DNA from 4 places in the Thermoanaerobacter brockii subsp. finnii Ako-1 genome. Region 2 is predicted to be linked to each of the others. Evidence: riboswitches for the same ligand, from Rfam matches in the RefSeq annotation. Region 2 holds a riboswitch; each other region holds the start of a gene.
What was found. A riboswitch is a leader RNA that binds a small molecule or an ion and turns the genes downstream of it on or off. The one in region 2 is predicted to bind S-adenosylmethionine.
Positions count from the first base shown of each region.

Region 1: it holds a riboswitch for S-adenosylmethionine, as region 2 does, so the genes downstream of both, THEBR_RS06750 (methionine ABC transporter ATP-binding protein) here and THEBR_RS03550 (methylenetetrahydrofolate reductase) in region 2, are expected to answer to the same signal.
Region 3: it holds a riboswitch for S-adenosylmethionine, as region 2 does, so the genes downstream of both, metK (methionine adenosyltransferase) here and THEBR_RS03550 (methylenetetrahydrofolate reductase) in region 2, are expected to answer to the same signal.
Region 4: it holds a riboswitch for S-adenosylmethionine, as region 2 does, so the genes downstream of both, THEBR_RS02585 (homoserine dehydrogenase) here and THEBR_RS03550 (methylenetetrahydrofolate reductase) in region 2, are expected to answer to the same signal.

Region 1 covers NC_014964.1:1,356,615-1,361,191, forward strand. The annotation lists gene THEBR_RS06740 (Rqc2 family fibronectin-binding protein) at 1-908, shown strand, start outside; gene thpR (RNA 2',3'-cyclic phosphodiesterase) at 933-1,481, opposite strand; SAM riboswitch class I at 1,735-1,857, shown strand; gene THEBR_RS06750 (methionine ABC transporter ATP-binding protein) at 1,927-2,961, shown strand; gene THEBR_RS06755 (methionine ABC transporter permease) at 2,954-3,607, shown strand; gene THEBR_RS06760 (MetQ/NlpA family ABC transporter substrate-binding protein) at 3,640-4,476, shown strand; gene THEBR_RS06765 (aspartate/glutamate racemase family protein) at 4,484-4,577, shown strand, end outside.
Region 2 covers NC_014964.1:741,705-746,281, forward strand. The annotation lists gene glgP (alpha-glucan family phosphorylase) at 1-621, opposite strand, end outside; SAM riboswitch class I at 1,121-1,225, shown strand; gene THEBR_RS03550 (methylenetetrahydrofolate reductase) at 1,289-2,200, shown strand; gene THEBR_RS03555 (homocysteine S-methyltransferase family protein) at 2,214-4,577, shown strand, end outside.
Region 3 covers NC_014964.1:1,822,504-1,827,080, reverse strand. The annotation lists gene THEBR_RS09130 (hypothetical protein) at 1-463, shown strand, start outside; tRNA gene THEBR_RS09125 (tRNA-Pro) at 621-696, shown strand; tRNA gene THEBR_RS09120 (tRNA-Val) at 701-776, shown strand; tRNA gene THEBR_RS09115 (tRNA-Tyr) at 798-883, shown strand; gene THEBR_RS09110 (rubrerythrin family protein) at 1,020-1,523, shown strand; SAM riboswitch class I at 1,636-1,740, shown strand; gene metK (methionine adenosyltransferase) at 1,798-2,985, shown strand; gene recD2 (SF1B family DNA helicase RecD2) at 3,185-4,577, shown strand, end outside.
Region 4 covers NC_014964.1:519,159-523,735, forward strand. The annotation lists gene THEBR_RS02580 (IS30 family transposase) at 1-861, shown strand, start outside; SAM riboswitch class I at 1,162-1,272, shown strand; gene THEBR_RS02585 (homoserine dehydrogenase) at 1,340-2,632, shown strand; gene THEBR_RS02590 (homocysteine synthase) at 2,672-3,955, shown strand; gene metX (homoserine O-acetyltransferase MetX) at 3,976-4,577, shown strand, end outside.

The DNA of each region.
Region 1 (4,577 bases), 610 kb from region 2:
TATCTCAATATATTACAAAAACTTTTTTCCCTACAGTGAACAAAGCTGCTTGTAAATTTTTCAGTGAAAAAGCAAATATAGTAAATTTGCAAGTAAGGTCCTCGGATTTAAGAAAAATCATCAACAACAATTTAGAAAAACTTTATAACAAATTAGATAAACTTCAACAAGAATTAAACGAAGCAAAAAATGCTGACACTTTTAGACTTTACGGCGAACTTATAACAGCAAATATGCATTTGTTAAAAAAAGGAATGGAAAGCTTCAAAACCATAAACTATTACACTGGTGAAGAAATTGAAATACCCATTGACAAAAAATATTCCCCTTCAGAAAATGCACAAAGATACTTTAAAAAATACAGCAAGTTAAAAAATGCCAATAAAATAATAGAAAAACAAATATCCGATACTCTTGAGGAAATAACTTATTTAGAAGGTCAACTAGTGAACTTGGAAAATTGTACATTACCATCAGAAATAGAGGAAATAAAAAATGAACTGTCTGAACAAGGGTATATACATAAGCAGCAAAAGAAAAAAATATCACGGCAAACTCTTTCTCAACCGTTACATGTAGTATCTTCAGACGGTTTCGACATATATATAGGGAAAAACAACACTCAAAACGATTATCTAACGTTAAAATTCGCAAATCCTAACGATATATGGCTTCACACAAAAGACATGCCAGGGTCTCACGTCATAATCAAGACAAATAACAAACCTGTGCCTGAAACAACTCTTATTGAAGCTGCAAAATTAGCCGCCAAATATAGCAAAGCGAAACATTCTTCAAATGTACCTGTTGATTATACCTTAAAAAAATACGTAAAAAAACCTTCTGGCGCAAAACCAGGTTTTGTAATATATACAAGCCAAAAGACCCTTTATGTAGACCCAGAGTAAGATGCTTTTTAGGCATCTTACTTCTTATTTTAAAGGCACACTAAATATAGGAATATATTTTCTTCTATTTTCTTGTATAACACTCTCATACAAAAAAACTGTATCTACTAAAATTGCTCCTTTTTCTTGTTTTTCAAAAAGACTATTTACTTCTTCTATGTCAATGCTTAAACGTATGTCTCTGGCAATGGTAATGTGGGAAGTAAACTTTCTTTTATCTTTTTCAAAGCCAATTTTATATAATTCCTCATCTATATTGTCATGCAGTTTATTAAGAAAGGAATTTTCTTCTGTACCTACCCACAATACTCGCATATCGCCATTTCCCTTAAAAAATCCTACTTTGTCAAATTTTATATAAAAGGGACTAATATCTTTTACTGCTACTTCAAGAGAGTCTTTTATTTTCATTACACTTTCTGTTTCTATTTCCCCTAGAAATTTTAAAGTAATATGGAAATTATCTTTATGAGTCCATCTTCCTTTTATCGTATAATTTTTTAACTCTTCCTGAAAACTTGATAATTTCCCTATTGATTTTTCATCTAAATCAATTCCAATAAACGTTCTCATAGCACTCCTCCTTTTTTCTATTTCCATGGAAATAATTGTATTAAAACTTTCATTGTCCTCCTCAAAATTATAGCAAATAGAAGCAAAAAAAATCCATCTCAAATAGACTATTGCTATATTTTTCTTGCCTCTGTTTCTGTTAGCTTTATGATTTTTTAAATAACTTACATCATGACTTTTTTAACCTATTGACAAATGTTTATGTTGATGTTATTATCTAATTAAATTGCTAAAGTGAATAATAAAATAAAAACTCTTATCGAGAGCAGGTGGAGGGACTGGCCCGATGAAACCCGGCAACCGGTGGCCGAAAGTTTTAAACATGCGGCTGCACGGTGCTAATTCCTGCAGAACGTTGAGTTCTGGCAGATAAGAGGATTTAAAAACCTCTTCGTACTGTCAGAAGAGGATTTTTTATTTTTATTTTGGGAAAGGAGGTTTTTCTATGATCTATATTAGAAATCTTACAAAAGTTTATCATTCAGCTTCAGGAAATGTTAGGGCTTTGGAAGACGTCAACCTCAACATAGAAAAAGGCGATATTTTTGGAATTATAGGTCTGAGCGGTGCTGGAAAGAGTACTCTCCTGCGCTGCATAAATATGCTCGAAAAGCCAACTTTCGGTTCAATTGAGATAGATGGTGTTGAAATGACTCGGCTTTCTCCCTCTGAATTAAAAGAAATGCGAAAAAAAATAGGCATGATATTCCAGCATTTTAATCTGTTATCATCCAGAACTGTCAGAGGCAATGTGGCTTTTCCTTTGGAGATTGCCGGGCTGGACAAAAGGACAATCGATAAAAAAGTAGAAAATCTTTTAGAGCTCGTGGGGCTTTCCGACAAGGCCGACAACTATCCTTCTCAGCTTTCAGGCGGTCAAAAACAGCGGGTAGGTATAGCACGAGCCCTGGCTAATGATCCGAAAGTTCTTCTTTGTGACGAACCTACTTCAGCGCTGGATCCAGAAACAACTCTTTCTATTTTAAATCTTTTAAAAGATATAAATAGGGAGCTGGGAATCACCATAGTTCTCATAACTCATGAAATGAATGTCATTAAACAAATTTGCAATAAAGTAGCAGTTATTGAAAAAAGTCGTGTGGTAGAACAGGGACCTCTTATTGAAGTATTTAAAAAACCTCAAACAGAAACCGCACGAAATTTTTTGAAATCTGTAACTTTATCAGAAATGCCTAAGGAATTAAAAGATAGGATTGAAAACTTGTCCCACGAACACTTGGAAGGCAAAATTATTAAAATTGCCTTTTTCGGCGAAATTACAACAGAACCTGTCATATCAAACATTATAAGAAAATTTGATGTTGACACCAATATTCTCTATGGAAACATTGACCACATCCAGGGTATGCCCTACGGTACTCTTATAGTTGAGCTAAGAGGCAAAAACGGTGAAACAGACGCTGCTTTAAAATATCTAAAAGATTTGGGACTCGACGTGGAGGTGATTGAAAATGTCTGAAACTATAAACTTGTTGCTGGTTGCCACATGGCAAACTATTTACATGGTGGCGGTGTCAACGTTCATAGCAACGATTTTCGGGGTACCCCTCGGAATCCTGCTGATGGTAACCGACAGGAATCAGATACTGCAAAACGAACTTTTAAACAAAATACTAGGCACTATTGTAAATATTTTTCGCTCTGTGCCTTTTGTAATACTTTTAATCGTGCTTATACCTTTTACACGATTGCTTGTAGGGAAAGCTATAGGGACCACCGCAGCGATTGTTCCCCTTTCGGTAGCGGCTATTCCCTTTATGGGAAGGCTTACCGAAACAGCATTAAGAGAGGTAGACCGCGGTATCATTGAAGCAGCCCAGTCTATGGGAGCTTCACCCCTTCAAATCATAACCAAGGTGCTAGTCCCCGAGGCTTTACCTTCAATAGCCGCAGGGATTACCATAACTACTATAAATTTAGTGGGATATTCTGCCATGGCAGGTGTTATAGGAGGTGGTGGGCTAGGAGATTTAGCAGTAAGATATGGATATCAGCGATTTATGCTCGACATTATGCTTTATACCGTAGCAATTTTGGTAGCTATGGTACAGCTAATTCAACTCATAGGAGATGTACTAGTAAAACAGCTGTCAAAAAATCGGTAAATTTTACTTTTTTAATAAAGGAGGAGATTGATGTGAAAAAGTTCTTAACTACACTTTTATTACTGAGCCTTCTAACAATTTTTATTGCGGGATGCGGAACAAAACAAGGACCCACTTCCGACAAACAAACCCAAAACCAGGGCGTATCAAAAACAACCATCAAAGTAGGAGCTACTCCAGTGCCCCACGCCCAAATTTTAAACGTCGTAAAACCCCTCCTCGAAAAAGAGGGAATTACTCTAGAGATTGTAGAGTTCACAGATTACGTGCAACCCAACCTAAAGCTAGCTGAAAAAGAATTAGATGCTAACTATTTCCAGCACATCCCTTATCTTGAAGATTTCTCAAAGGAGCATAATCTTGATTTAACATATATTGCTAAAGTTCATATCGAACCCATGGGTATATACTCCCAAAAAATCAAAAACCTCAGTGAGTTAAAAGAAGGCGCTACCATTGCCATACCCAACGACGCTACCAATGGCGGAAGAGCTTTGCTACTGCTGCAATCAGCTGGAGTAATAAAATTAAAACCAGATGCAGGTATTAAAGCAACAGTAAATGACATTGTCGAAAATCCTAAAAAAATTAAGATTTCCGAGCTGGAAGCCGCTACTCTGCCAAGGGTACTGTCAGATGTAGACGCAGCGGTAATAAACACCAACTACGCCTTGGAAGCTGGACTTATACCCACTAAGGATGCTCTCTTTATCGAATCAGCAAATTCCCCTTATGTCAATGTACTGGTGGTCCGCAAAGGCGATGAATCTAGGCCTGAACTTAAGAAGTTAGCCGAAGCCTTAAATTCTCCAGAAGTTAAAAAATTCATTGAGGAAACATATAAAGGTGCTGTCGTACCCGCCTTTTAAGCAGGAGGTGATTTTATTGTCAGGATCTGATAAAACTATCGGTGTCATCGCTGGTACACCAGTAGATACTCAGATGGGAGTCGATTTTATAAGAAAAAAGG
Region 2 (4,577 bases):
GGTTGTAAATACTACTTCTTCCCTTGTGGCTTTCCACGCCTCTTCAAAACTCATATTTTGATTTTCCATTTTCTCTCTTATAAGCTCAATGGCTGCTAATACTGCATGCCCTTCGTTAAAATGATAAACATCAACATCAATTCCCAAAGCTCTTAAAGCTCTTACTCCGCCAATGCCTAATACTATTTCCTGTGCAACTCTTTCTTCACCAAACCATCCATAAAGTTGACCTGTTATCCATCTGTCCCCATTTTCTGGTATATCTGTGTCAAGCAAATACAGAGGAGCATTGTCAAAGTTGTCTATCAACCATACTTTGCAATACACATTTCTATTTCTTATTTTTACTTTTACCTTTACTCCAGTGTCCTTTAAAAAGTCGTACTTACGTGTGTAATTGCGATAGGCATCATAGGGGTATCCGTCTTCACCGATATGTTGTTCTGTATAACCTTGTTTCCACAGTATGCCTATTCCTACTAAAGGCATACCTAACTCTTTTGCAGCTTTTAGATGGTCTCCTGCTAAAATGCCTAAGCCACCTGCATATAGTTTGAAATCTGACTGTAAGCCATATTCCATGCAGAAATAGGCTACTCTTGGTAATTTTTCATTACCCATATTAAACCTCCTCATTTTCCAAGTGTTAAGTATATTATAATATTAAAAAAATCATTATGCAAGTGTTTGCACAAGTATTAAAAATAAAAACAGTGTTATTGCTCAATAATTTTTATATCTATGTACGGGCCACTCAGTGAATGCTAATACTAAAAGCATTATAAAATTCACAATAGGTATAAACATCAAAAGACCATATGCTCCTCCATAACCAGTTTTATCAAAAATTTTCCACCAGATTAAACCGTAAAGTATAATTGATCCAATAGAAAGGATACCAAAAATAAGAGATGAGAACATTCAAAACATTCCTTTCTCGAAAATTTATATTCTTTACAATTATAGTATAGCAAATAACATAAAAAATTTACAGATTTATTTTAAAAAAGTTAAAAGCCTGCAAAATCTTTAGAGAGGGACAAAAAAATTTCTATTGACATAGGAGTTAATCCATAGTATCATATAGCTTAAATAGTTTAACAATTTAATACTTTAAAATCTCTTATCGAGAGTGGTGGAGGGACTGGCCCGATGAAACCCGGCAACCGGCATTTTATATGCGTCTTGGTGCCAATTCCAGCAGCGTTTCGCTGAAAGATGAGAGAGTTTTGGTGTCTCTTCTTTTGGCGAAGAGACTTTTTTATTTTTAAAAATGGAGGCGATGTAGATGTTGAAAAATGAAAATTTGTGTACTAAACTTAAGAAAAGGAAGTTTGTTGTGACAGCAGAAATTTCTACGCCAAAAGGGGTAGATATAACGAAAACTATTGAAGAAGCGAGAAAATTAAAAGGCATTGTAGATGCCTTAAATATAACGGACTGTCCTATGGCGAATATGCGGATGAGTCCTATAGCAGTCGCTCACCTTTTACAAGACCACTTAAACATTGAAGCTATTTTTCATTTGACCTGTAGAGACAGAAATCTGATAGGCCTTCAGTCAGAGCTCTTAGGAGCTTATGCGTTAGGTGTGAGAAACATACTAGCCTTGACAGGAGATGAACCTTCCCGTGGAGATACTCCTCAGGCTAAAGGGGTATATGATGTAGATTCTGTTGGGCTTTTAAAGATTATCAGTGCTTTTAATAGAGGTTATGATTACAATGGAAATAAATTAGATTCCCCAACAGAATTTTGCGCCGGTACGACTGCAAATCCAAATGATTTAAGGGATGAAGCACTAGAGAAGCTTAAAGTTAAGATAGAGGCAGGGGCAGAATTTATTCAAACACAACCGGTTTATGATGAGGAAATTTTATTTAAGTTTATTGAAAAGATTAAAAATTTCAATGTACCACTTTTGATAGGCATATTACCTCTTAAAAGCTATAAAATGGCAGTCAATTTAAATGAAAAAGTGCCAGGTATAGATATTCCAGAAAAAGTTTTAGAAAGGCTAAAGGATGGAGGAAGAGAAGAGGGAATAAACATAGCTGTAGAGTTTATAAAGCGGATACGCAGTGAAGTTGCAGGAATTCACATTATGCCTTTAGGGAGTACAAATGTTGTGTTAGAAATAATTTCAAGAGTCGATGATTTAGTCTGTGATTTTGCAGAAAATAACGTACAGATGAATTAAATGGAGGTTAAAAATGTTAGACATTTTTAAAGAACTTTCAAATAGAGTGATTGTTTTTGATGGAGCAATGGGGACACAACTTCAAGAGAGGGGTTTAAAAACTGGAGAGTGTCCCGAATATATGAATATAACCCATCCAGAAGTAGTATTTGATATCCACAGGTCCTATATAGAAGCAGGAGCGGATGTGATTGAGACAAATACCTTTGGCGCTAACAGGATAAAATTAGCAAAATATGGACTGGAAAATGAGGTTTTCAATATTGTCACTCAGGCTGTCAAAATTGCCAAAGAAGCTTCCAAAGATAAACCTGTGGCACTTTCTATAGGACCTATTGGAGAACTTTTGACCCCTTATGGAGACATGACTTTTGACGAAGCTTATGATGTTTTTAAAGAAGTAGTTATAGCTGCAGAAAGAGCGGGAGCAGATATTGTTTTAATTGAAACAATGTCAGATATGCTGGAGGCAAAAGCTGCCATTCTTGCTGCTAAAGAGAATTCAAACATGAAAGTTATATGTACAATGACTTTTCAAGAAGATGGAAGGACTCTCATGGGGTCAGACCCTATAACTGTAGTAGTTAGTTTACAAGGGTTAGGATTAGATGCCATTGGCGTTAACTGCTCGACAGGCCCCGATAAAATGGTAAGTGTAGTGGAAAAAATGTCTCAAGTTTCTCGCATACCTATTATTGCACAACCTAATGCAGGTATGCCTGTCATTCGCGACGGCAAAACAGTTTACGACTTAAAACCAGAAGAATTTGCTAGTTTCTTTCCTTTACTTGTTGAAAAAGGCGCTTCTATAGTGGGAGGGTGCTGCGGTACTACTCCTCACTATATAAAACTTGTTAAAAAAGCTGTAAAAGATTTAAAGCCAAAAGTCAAAGTCAACAAATTTACAGCTGTAGCTTCCAATACAAAAACAGTTTTCATAGGTGAAAATTATCTTTTAAGGGTTATAGGGGAACGTATAAATCCTACTGGAAAAAAGAAGTTAAGTGAGGCTTTTTTGGCGGGAAATGTGAGTTTAGCAGTAGAGGAAGCTATAAAACAGCAAAAATGCGGAGCGGAAATATTGGATGTAAATGTGGGAGTTCCTGGGGTAAACGAAGAAGAATTACTTCCTAAAGTAGTTTCTGAAATACAAAATGTGGTAGACATTCCTCTTCAAATAGATAGCACTAATATTAAAGCTGTAGAAAAAGCTATAAGAATTTTAAGAGGTAGACCCATAATCAACTCTGTAAGTGCAAAAGAGGAAAGTTTAAAAGAAGTGCTTCCTATTGTCAAAAAATACGGAGCTTGTGTTGTAGGACTTACTGTAGGAGATAAAGGGCTTCCCAAAGATAGGCATGAAAGAATTGAAAATGCGAAAAAAATTATAAAAAAAGCGGAAGAGTATGGCATACCTAAAGAGGACATATTGATAGATTGTATTGTGCTGACGGTTTCTTCTGAGCAGGAGGCTGCAATTGAGACTTTAGAAGCGATAAAATTGGCTAAAGAAGAGTTAGGAGTAAATACTGTTGTGGGACTTAGCAATGTTTCCTTTGGTTTACCTGAAAGAAGGTTGATAAACTCTACTTTTTTAGCAATGGCAGCATCTTATGGGCTTACTACTGCTATTATAAATCCCTGCGATGAAGCCATGATGGACACTTTGAGGGCTTCAATGGTTTTACTAAACAAAGATAAAGGGAGTGTAAATTATCTAAAAATATATGGTAACAGGCAAAAAGAGGAAGGTAAAGAAAAAGAACAGCAAAAAATTCAGGAAGAAGATTTAAAGTCAAAGTTCTATATCCAAATTTTAGAAGGTAAAAAATCAGGAGTAGAAGATATAGTAAAAAATATTTTGGAGGAGGAAGTTCAACCTCTTTCTATAGTTGATAACATAATAATTCCTGCCTTAAAAGAAGTGGGAGATAGATATGAAAAAGGCATATATTTCTTGCCACAACTTTTGAGCTCTGCAGAAGTGGTGCAAAGCGCTTTTAAGATAATAAAAGAAAAGCTTCCAAAAGGTTCAGTATCTAAAGGCAAAATAATACTTGCTACAGTTGAAGGAGATGTACATGATATAGGAAAAAATATAGTAAAAGTTTTGCTTGAAAACTATGGATATGATGTAATTGACTTAGGAAAAGATGTCAAAGGAGAAGTGATATTAGAGGAAGTAAAGCGAACAGGGGCACCGTTAGTAGGTCTAAGTGCTTTGATGACGACAACTTTGTTTAATATGGAGAAAATTATCAAACTGCTTAAAGCAAATACTGATGTGAAAATAATGGTAGGCGGGGCTGTTTTGACTGAGGAATATGCCTATAAGATTGGAGCAGATTATTACGGAAAAACGGCTCAAGATGCAGTT
Region 3 (4,577 bases), 1.1 Mb from region 2:
TTTTAAAGAACATAAGAATAAGGAGGAAATTAAAACTTTTGATGAAGTATATCCCGCAGGGAAACAGATGTGGGATAGGGAAATAGAAAATGTAGAAAAATATAATGAGTCTAAGACTACAAAAATTTCAAGAGAAGAAGAAAAATATTCAAGCCAAGCTCTTGAGCAAAATGTAGATAAAACTACAACACAAGAAAATGAAAAAGATAAAAAAGAAAAAGTGATTACTGTAGAAGAAATATTGGAAATACAAGATAAAATGGAAGCTTCTCAGAAGGCAAAGGTAATGGAAATTTTACAGAAGTTAGGGAAAGAGGATATGGATAAGATTATGAAGATGGCAGAGAAAGGATTAACAAAGGAAGATAATGAAAGATTATTAAACATATTGAAAAATAAACTTTCTTCCGAAGAGATAAATTATCTTGTAGAAATAGCAAATAAATATTTTGCCGCGAAATGACCTTATGTGGTATTTTGTGCAGACACTTTAAAATATGACGTATTCTTAAAAAATTTAAAGATTGCAAGCGATAAATCAATAAAACGGCCATTTTTAAGCTTTTATGCCTATTGTGAAATTTCATTTTTTCTATTATAATTTATTTCGTCACTGATGTCGGGATGTGGCGCAGTTGGTAGCGCACGTGCTTTGGGAGCATGGGGTCGGGGGTTCAAGTCCCTCCATCCCGACCATTGTGGTCGTATAGCTCAGCTGGGAGAGCACCTGCCTTACAAGCAGGGGGTCATAGGTTCGAGTCCTATTGCGACCACCATTTTCAAAAATTAAATATTGTGGAGGGATACCCAAGTGGCCAAAGGGGGCAGACTGTAAATCTGTTGGCTGTCGCCTTCGATGGTTCGAATCCATCTCCCTCCACCATTGAAAAAAAGACCGTAAGGTCTTTTTTATTTTTCTCCTTCAAATGTCTTGACATGGTAAAAAAGTGTAGTATAATATTATTTGAAAGAGAAAATTATTATTTATTAATAAAAATTTAATTAGGGAGGAATCTTTTATGAGAGAAATGACGAGACATAATCTTAGTGAAGCCTATGCTGGAGAGAGTCAAGCTCACATGAGATATCAAATTTTTGCTGATGTAGCTGAAAAAGAAGGCAAACCTAATATTGCAAGACTTTTCAGGGCTATTTCCTATGCTGAATTGGTACATGCCACAAATCATTACAAAACTCTTGGAGAAGTTGGAAATACAGTAGAAAATCTTGAAAAAGCTATAGAAGGGGAAACCTTTGAAGTAGAAGAGATGTATCCTGCTTATAATGCTGTTGCAGAACTTCAAGAGGAATCTGGAGCTAAAAAAAGCATACATTATGCTATTGAGGCTGAAAAAATACATGCAAAATTGTACACTGAAGCAAAAGAAGCAGCATTAAAAGGAGAAGACATAAAGATATCAAAAGTTTACATATGTCCCGTTTGTGGATATACCTCTGTTGATGTATTGCCAGAAAAATGTCCTGTATGTGGAGTTCCTGGAGAAAAATTTGTAGTATTTTAAATATAATTTTTCAAAAAAGAGCATGTTTTGGCATGCTCTTTTTTTGATGCAAAAATATTTGACATAGTAGATAAAGTGTGCTATAGTAGACATCAGAAAATTTAATAACATGCTCTTATCAAGAGAGGTGGAGGGAAAGAGCCCGATGAAACCCAGCAACCTGTCCTATAGGACAAGGTGCTAATTCTCTCAGAAGCATGCTTCTGAAAGATGAGGGTATGTGCCTCTTCTTTTGGAAGGGGTTTTATTTTGTTTTTAAGGAGGAATAGAAAAAATGCGTAGACTGTTTACATCTGAATCAGTCACAGAGGGGCATCCTGATAAAATTTGTGATCAGATTTCTGACGCAATATTAGATGAAATTTTGAAAAAAGATCCCTATGCCAGAGTTGCTTGTGAGACTGCTGTAACTACCGGTTTGGTTTTAGTAATGGGAGAAATTACTACTCAGTGCTATGTAGATATTCCGAAAGTTGTAAGGAAAGTAGTAGAAGAAATTGGCTATACTAGAGCAAAATTCGGTTTTGACGCTGATACTTGTGCGGTTATCACTTCTATTGATGAGCAATCACCGGATATTGCCCTCGGTGTGGACAAGGCATTAGAAGCTAAAAGAGGAGAACTTTCAGATTCGGAAATTGAGGCTATTGGCGCTGGAGACCAGGGTTTAATGTTTGGTTTTGCTTGCGATGAAACAGAAGAATTAATGCCTATGCCTATAATGCTAGCTCACAAGCTTGCAAGAAGACTGGCGGAAGTTAGAAAGAACGGGACATTAAGCTATTTAAGACCAGATGGTAAAACACAAGTAACAGTAGAGTATGAAGATGATAAGCCTGTGAGGGTAGATTCTGTTGTAGTATCAGCTCAACATGCACCTGAGATTGATCACGATACTATTGAAAGAGATATTATTGAACATGTAATAAAACCTATAATTCCTGAAAATATGATAGATGATAAGACTAAAATTTTTGTAAATCCCACAGGAAGGTTTGTAATTGGTGGACCTCAAGGTGATAGCGGACTTACAGGAAGAAAAATTATTGTAGACACCTATGGCGGATATGCAAGGCACGGGGGCGGAGCTTTTTCTGGTAAAGACCCTACAAAAGTTGATAGATCCGCAAGTTATGCTGCAAGATATGTGGCAAAAAATATTGTGGCAGCAGGACTTGCTAAGAAGTGTGAAGTGCAATTAGCTTATGCGATAGGTGTTGCTACACCTCTTGAAATAGGTATTGATACTTTTGGCACAGGTAAAATATCAGATGAAAAGATTTCGGAAATTGTAAAACAAGTTTTTGATTTAAGACCTGCAGCTATAATTAGGGATTTAGATTTAAGAAGACCTATTTATAGACAAGTTGCAGCTTATGGCCACTTTGGAAGACACGACTTAGACCTCCCATGGGAGAAAACAGACAAAGTAGATATATTAAAAAAGTTGGCAGGAATATAAATTTGAAAGCCCGGGTAAACCCGGGCTTATGGCATTTTTTATATATCTTTTTTAAATGCCATAGAATTTATGTTTTGTAAACGCTTCGCTACCTTAATTATACCACAAAAATTGAAAAAAAGAAATGAATTGGCTTTAATTTGCTTTAAATATAAGGTAAAATTAAATAAAGAAAAGAATTAAAACAGGAGAATCGGCTATGATTGACATAGAGGGTGTAGTTGAAGAAATAATTTTTAGAAATGAACAAAATGGTTATACGGTTTTAGAATTAAGTACCCAAGGTTTAGTAGTCACTGCTGTAGGTTATATGCCTTATGTAAACATTGGGGAAAGAATTAAAATTGAAGGAGAATGGGTAGAACATCCTGATTATGGTGAGCAAATTAGGGTTTTAAATTATGAAACCTTGGCTCCCACCACTTTAGAAGGAATAGAAAAGTTTTTATCTTCTGGCTTAATTCCTGGAATAGGTCCTGTTACAGCAAGAAAAATTGTAAAAAAGTTTGGCGTTGATTCTTTAAATATAATTGAAACTGCACCAGAAAGATTAAAAGAAATAAAAGGTCTAAGCGATGAGAAGATAAAAAGAATTTGTGAAGCTTATGAAATGCAAAAGGGCATAAAAGAAGTGATGGTGTTTTTGCAGGGGTACGGTATTTCCACTGCAATGGCTATAAAGATTTATAAAGAATACGGAAACAACGCGATTGAAATTATTAAGCAAAACCCTTACAGATTGGCTGACGATATATTTGGAATAGGATTTAAAACTGCAGACAAAATAGCAGAGAGCCTAGGAGTTGACCCTCATTCTCTATATCGCATATCTTCTGGTACTCGATATGTTTTGATGCAGTATGCGGCAAATGGTCACACCTATGTGCCGAAAGAATTGTTAAAAAAAGAAGCAGCAAGTTTGTTAGAAGTGAGCGAAGAAGAAGTAGAGGATTCTTTTGTGCTTTTAGTACAAAATGAAAAAATACATATTGAAACTTTTGAAGATGATACTGTAGGAATTTACTATATACCTTACTATATAGCTGAATTACACACAGCAGAGAGATTGTTTAACATGACACTAATGGAAAATGAAGATTTAGGCATAGATGTCCAAAAAGAAATTAAAAATTTTGAAAAAGAAACAGGTATTTTGTTAGCAGAAAATCAAAAATTGGCTGTTGAAGAAGCTGTTAAAAATTCTGTTGTTGTCATAACGGGAGGACCAGGCACAGGAAAGACTACAATAATAAATTGTATAATACGTATTTTTGAAAAAGCTGGTAAAAAAGTGGCTCTTGCAGCCCCAACAGGAAGAGCCGCAAAAAGGATAACGGAAGCTACTGGAAAAGAGGCGAAGACTATTCATAGGCTTTTAGAATATACTTATTCGGAGGAAGAAGGGAAGGGCTTTAACAAAAATGAAAAAGATCCATTAAAATACGACGTTATAATAGTTGACGAAGCTTCAATGGTAGATATATTGCTTATGAATGCTTTATTAAAAGCCCTACCTATAGGGGCAAAACTGATTTTAGTAGGGGATGCTGATCAGCTTCCATCTGTTGGAGCCGGAAATGTCCTAAGAGATA
Region 4 (4,577 bases), 220 kb from region 2:
AGTGATTTATCTTCTTATACAAGCTATTTTCCTGAAACCGGTCAAGCTATCTACGAAAAAAATCGCTCAAATTGCGGAGCTAAATTTAAAGTAGCTAAAGCAGAAGATTTTTTGAAATATGCTGAAAATAAAATATTAAATGAAAAATGGTCACCAGATGCAGTTGTAGGCTATTGTAAAAAAGACCCAAGCTGGAATAATAAAACTATTGTTTGTACTAAAACACTGTACAACTATATAGATAGAGGATTATTAAAAGTTAAAAACATTGATTTACCTTTAAAACTACGTTTAAAACCAAGAAAGAAACAAAATCGTAAAAATAAACGTATTATGGGTAAAAGTATTGATTTTAGGCCTAAAGAAGTTGAAAGCCGTGAAGTTTTTGGGCATTGGGAAATAGATACGTTAATTGGCAAGAAATCTAATGACAAGGTCCTTTTAACATTAATAGAGCGTAAGACTCGCCATGAAATAATATTCTTATTAGATGCAAAAGACAATAAATCTGTTAAAGATGCATTATCAAAATTAAAAGATATGTTTGGTGACAATTTAAGCAAGGTCTTTAAAACAATAACATCTGATAATGGTACAGAGTTTAGTGATTTAGAAAGTGCTCTTTTAGAATATGGCGTAGAAGTATATTATACACATCCATATTCATCTTGGGAAAGAGCTACAAATGAACGACATAACGGTCTTATACGACGTTTCATCCCTAAAGGTAAAAGTATTAAAGATTTATCTATAGATACGATAAAGAGAGTAGAAAACTGGCTTAATAACCTTCCACGAAAATTGTTAAATTACAAAACGCCTAAGGAATACTTTTATGAAGAGCTGGCAAAAATCTGTTAAGCCCATCCATTATAAAGTTTAGAGCTCGTTCGTGATTTGTCAAGGGGCAGGCTTCGCCTGACTTTAACCCTTGACAAATCACGACCTTCGCTCAACTTGTTAACTAAGATGGGCTTAAGGTTATATATGATTTGTTCCAAATCCTATATCTACATGATTTTCATTAGGTGTTGCATTTAATATTGCAATTTATAAGAAAAAATTTAAGAAAGAGTACAAAAAAAAGTTCTTGACTTTACAGTTTCAAAGTGATAACATAGATTACAACATGCAAAATTGAATATAATATTACACACAAACCTCTTATCAAGAGTGGTGGAGGGACTGGCCCGATGAAACCCGGCAACCGGCATTTATATGCGTCTGGTGCCAAATCCTGCAGGTTAGGGTGTCTAACCTGAGAGATGAGAGGAGTGGCGGATTATTAGGCCCTCTTCTCATTGAGAAGAGGGCCTAAAAATTTATTTGGAGGTGTGACATGAAAATAAAAATCGGATTATTAGGACTTGGAACAGTAGGAACAGGAGTATATAAATTGATAACTTCAAGAGGAGGTCATATAAGGGAGAGTACAGGGGTTTATCCTGAGATAAAGAAGATACTCGTGAAAAATCTCAATAAGCCAAGGAAAGTGAAGGTAGAAGGACTACTTACCCAAAATGCTGAAGAAATTTTGAAAGATAAAGAGATAAAAATAGTCATTGAAGCAATAGGAGGCATTTCTCCAGCTTACGAATATGTGAAGGAAGCCTTGTCTTCAGGGAAGCATGTAATCACTGCAAATAAAGAATTGATGGCTAAACATGGGGAAGATTTAAATGAAACAGCAAAAAAAAATGGAGTGTTTTTAAAATGCGAAGCAAGTGTTGGAGGAGCAATACCTATACTTCATCAAATTGATAGATTAAAAATCACAGATGAAATAGATTTTGTAGGAGGTATAGTAAACGGCACTACTAACTACATTCTTACGCAAATGTCTACTAAAGGAAAAAGTTATGAAGAAGCACTTAAAGAAGCTCAGCAATTAGGTTATGCAGAAGCAAATCCCGATTATGATGTAAAAGGTTTTGATTCACTGTATAAACTGATTATTCTAATGCGCAAAGTATTTAATGTAAATGTGCCGGTAAATTCTATAAGGAGAAGTGGGATTGATGGGATTGCAAGAGAAGATTTAGATTATATCACTGAATGGGGGTATAAATTAAAATTGTTTGCATGGGGAAAAAAGATAGAAAATGGTGTTTTTGCAGGAGTAGAACCCGTTTTGGTTGAGGAAAGCAATATTTTGTCGAGGGTAAACGACGTAAATAATGCTGTTATTCTTAAAGGAGATAGTTTTGGCGAATATGTATTTGTGGGCAAAGGGGCAGGAGAGCTTCCTACTGGAGATGCAGTTGTCGCGGATTTAATTGATATACTGTTAAATTATAATATCAAAGATAATGATGCAGCAAAGCTTCTTCCAGTTCGTCAAGGAAGCTTTACAGATACGTTTTATATAAGACTCAAAATGCATAAAGGAGATATTTTAAATCTACAAAAGATTTTGAATTTCTTTAAAAGAGAAGAAGCTTTAATCTTAGAGTCCTCTTACGAAAATGACACATTTGCTGCTGTAATTAAATTAAAGACAAATATTGATGTATTTGTAGAAAAGCTAAATGACAAAAAAATTGGAGAACTAAAAGCAATTTTTAAAGTGTTACAAGAGGATATAGATGAGTTACAGTTAAAAGAATTTGAAGATTTGGTAGGAGTAATTTAGAAATCAAATATTTATATTTGATGAAAGGGGATAAAGATTATGTCTAAAAAATATGGTTTTTCAACTTTGGCAATTCATGAAGGGTGGGAGCCTGACCCAACTACGGGAGCTGTAGCACTTCCTATATATCAAACTTCTTCCTTTGCTTTTAAAAGTACTGAGCACGCTGCAGACCTCTTTGCCTTAAAAGAAGAAGGGTATATATATACTCGAATGATGAACCCCACAGTTGACGTTTTTGAAAAGAGAATAGCTGCATTAGAAGGTGGAGTAGGTGCCCTTGCTGTATCTTCAGGTCAAGCAGCTATAACGCTGGCAGTTACTAATATCGCAGGAGTAGGAGACGAGATTGTATCTTCTACCAATCTTTATGGAGGGACTTATAATCTTTTTGCGACTACTTTGAAAAAGTTTGGTATAAATTTTAAGTTTGTGGACCCCAGCAATCCTGAAAACTTTAAAAGTCAAATAACAGATAACACAAAAGCTTTGTACGTTGAGACTATTGGCAATCCAAAGATTGACGTGGCTGACATTGAAAAAATAGCAGAAATTGCCCACACTGCAGGAATTCCTCTCATTGTAGATAATACTTTTGCAACTCCTTACCTTGCACGGCCTATCGAGTTTGGGGCTGATATAGTGGTACATTCGGCGACTAAATTTATAGGTGGACATGGGACTTCTATAGGTGGAGTTATAGTAGATTCTGGAAAATTTAATTGGGACAATGGAAAGTTTCCAGAACTTACAGAACCAGATCCAAGTTATCATGGTATAAGGTATGTAAAAGATGTAGGCGAAGCAGCTTATATTGTAAAAGCGAGGGTGCAGCTTTTAAGGGATTTGGGTACTGCTTTGAGTCCCTTTAATGCATTTTTATTCGCACAAGGATTAGAGACTTTATCTCTTAGGATGGAAAGGCACAGTCAAAATGCTTTAAAAGTTGCAGAGTTTTTAGCTTCTCATCCCTACGTTTCGTGGGTGAATTATCCAGGACTTAAATCAAGTCCATATTATGCTTTGGCACAAAAGTATTTGCCAAGAGGGCAAGGAGGAGTTTTGACTTTTGGCATAAAAGGTGGATTAAAAGCAGGCATTAAGTTTATAGAGAGTTTAAAATTATTTACTCATCTTGCTAATATAGGGGATGCAAAGTCTTTGGTTATACATCCAGCCAGCACGACCCATCAGCAGTTATCAAAAGAAGAACAGCTAGCTTCTGGTGTTACGGAGGATATGATAAGACTTTCTGTAGGGCTGGAAGACATAGAAGATATATTAGAAGACCTTGATAATGCGCTTTATGCATCGCAAAAATAGATAAGGAAAGGTTGATGTAGATGATAGTTGAGGAAAAAAAGGTTACACTAAAAGGGAAAAATATATTCACTACAGAAAGTGGATATAGTTTTGATGAACTTACTATTGTTTATGAAACTTATGGAAAATTAAATAAAGAAAAAAATAACGTGATACTTGTGGAACACGCTTTAAGTGGCAGTGCACATGCAGCAGGTATGCATCCTGGGAAAAATAACGTGGGCTGGTGGGACCCTTTAATTGGTCCGGGCAAGTATATTGATACAGATAAGTATTTTGTCATATGTTCTAACTTTCTTGGCAGTTGTTATGGAACGACAGGCCCTTCTTCTATAGACCCTAGAACAGGAAAACCTTACGGTTTAAGGTTTCCAAAAATTAATATAAGAGACATGGTGAGAGTGCAGAAACTTCTTCTAGATTATCTTGGCATAGACCGGATAAAAGTCGCTATTGGAGGGTCTATGGGAGGAATGCAGGCTTTAGAGTGGGCAGTGACATACCCGGATTTAGTGGATAAATCTATTGTCATAGCTGCTGATTATAAGCTTACTCCTCTTAATATTGCGTATAATCATGTAGGAATACAATGCATACTAAATGACCCACATTTTTACGGCGG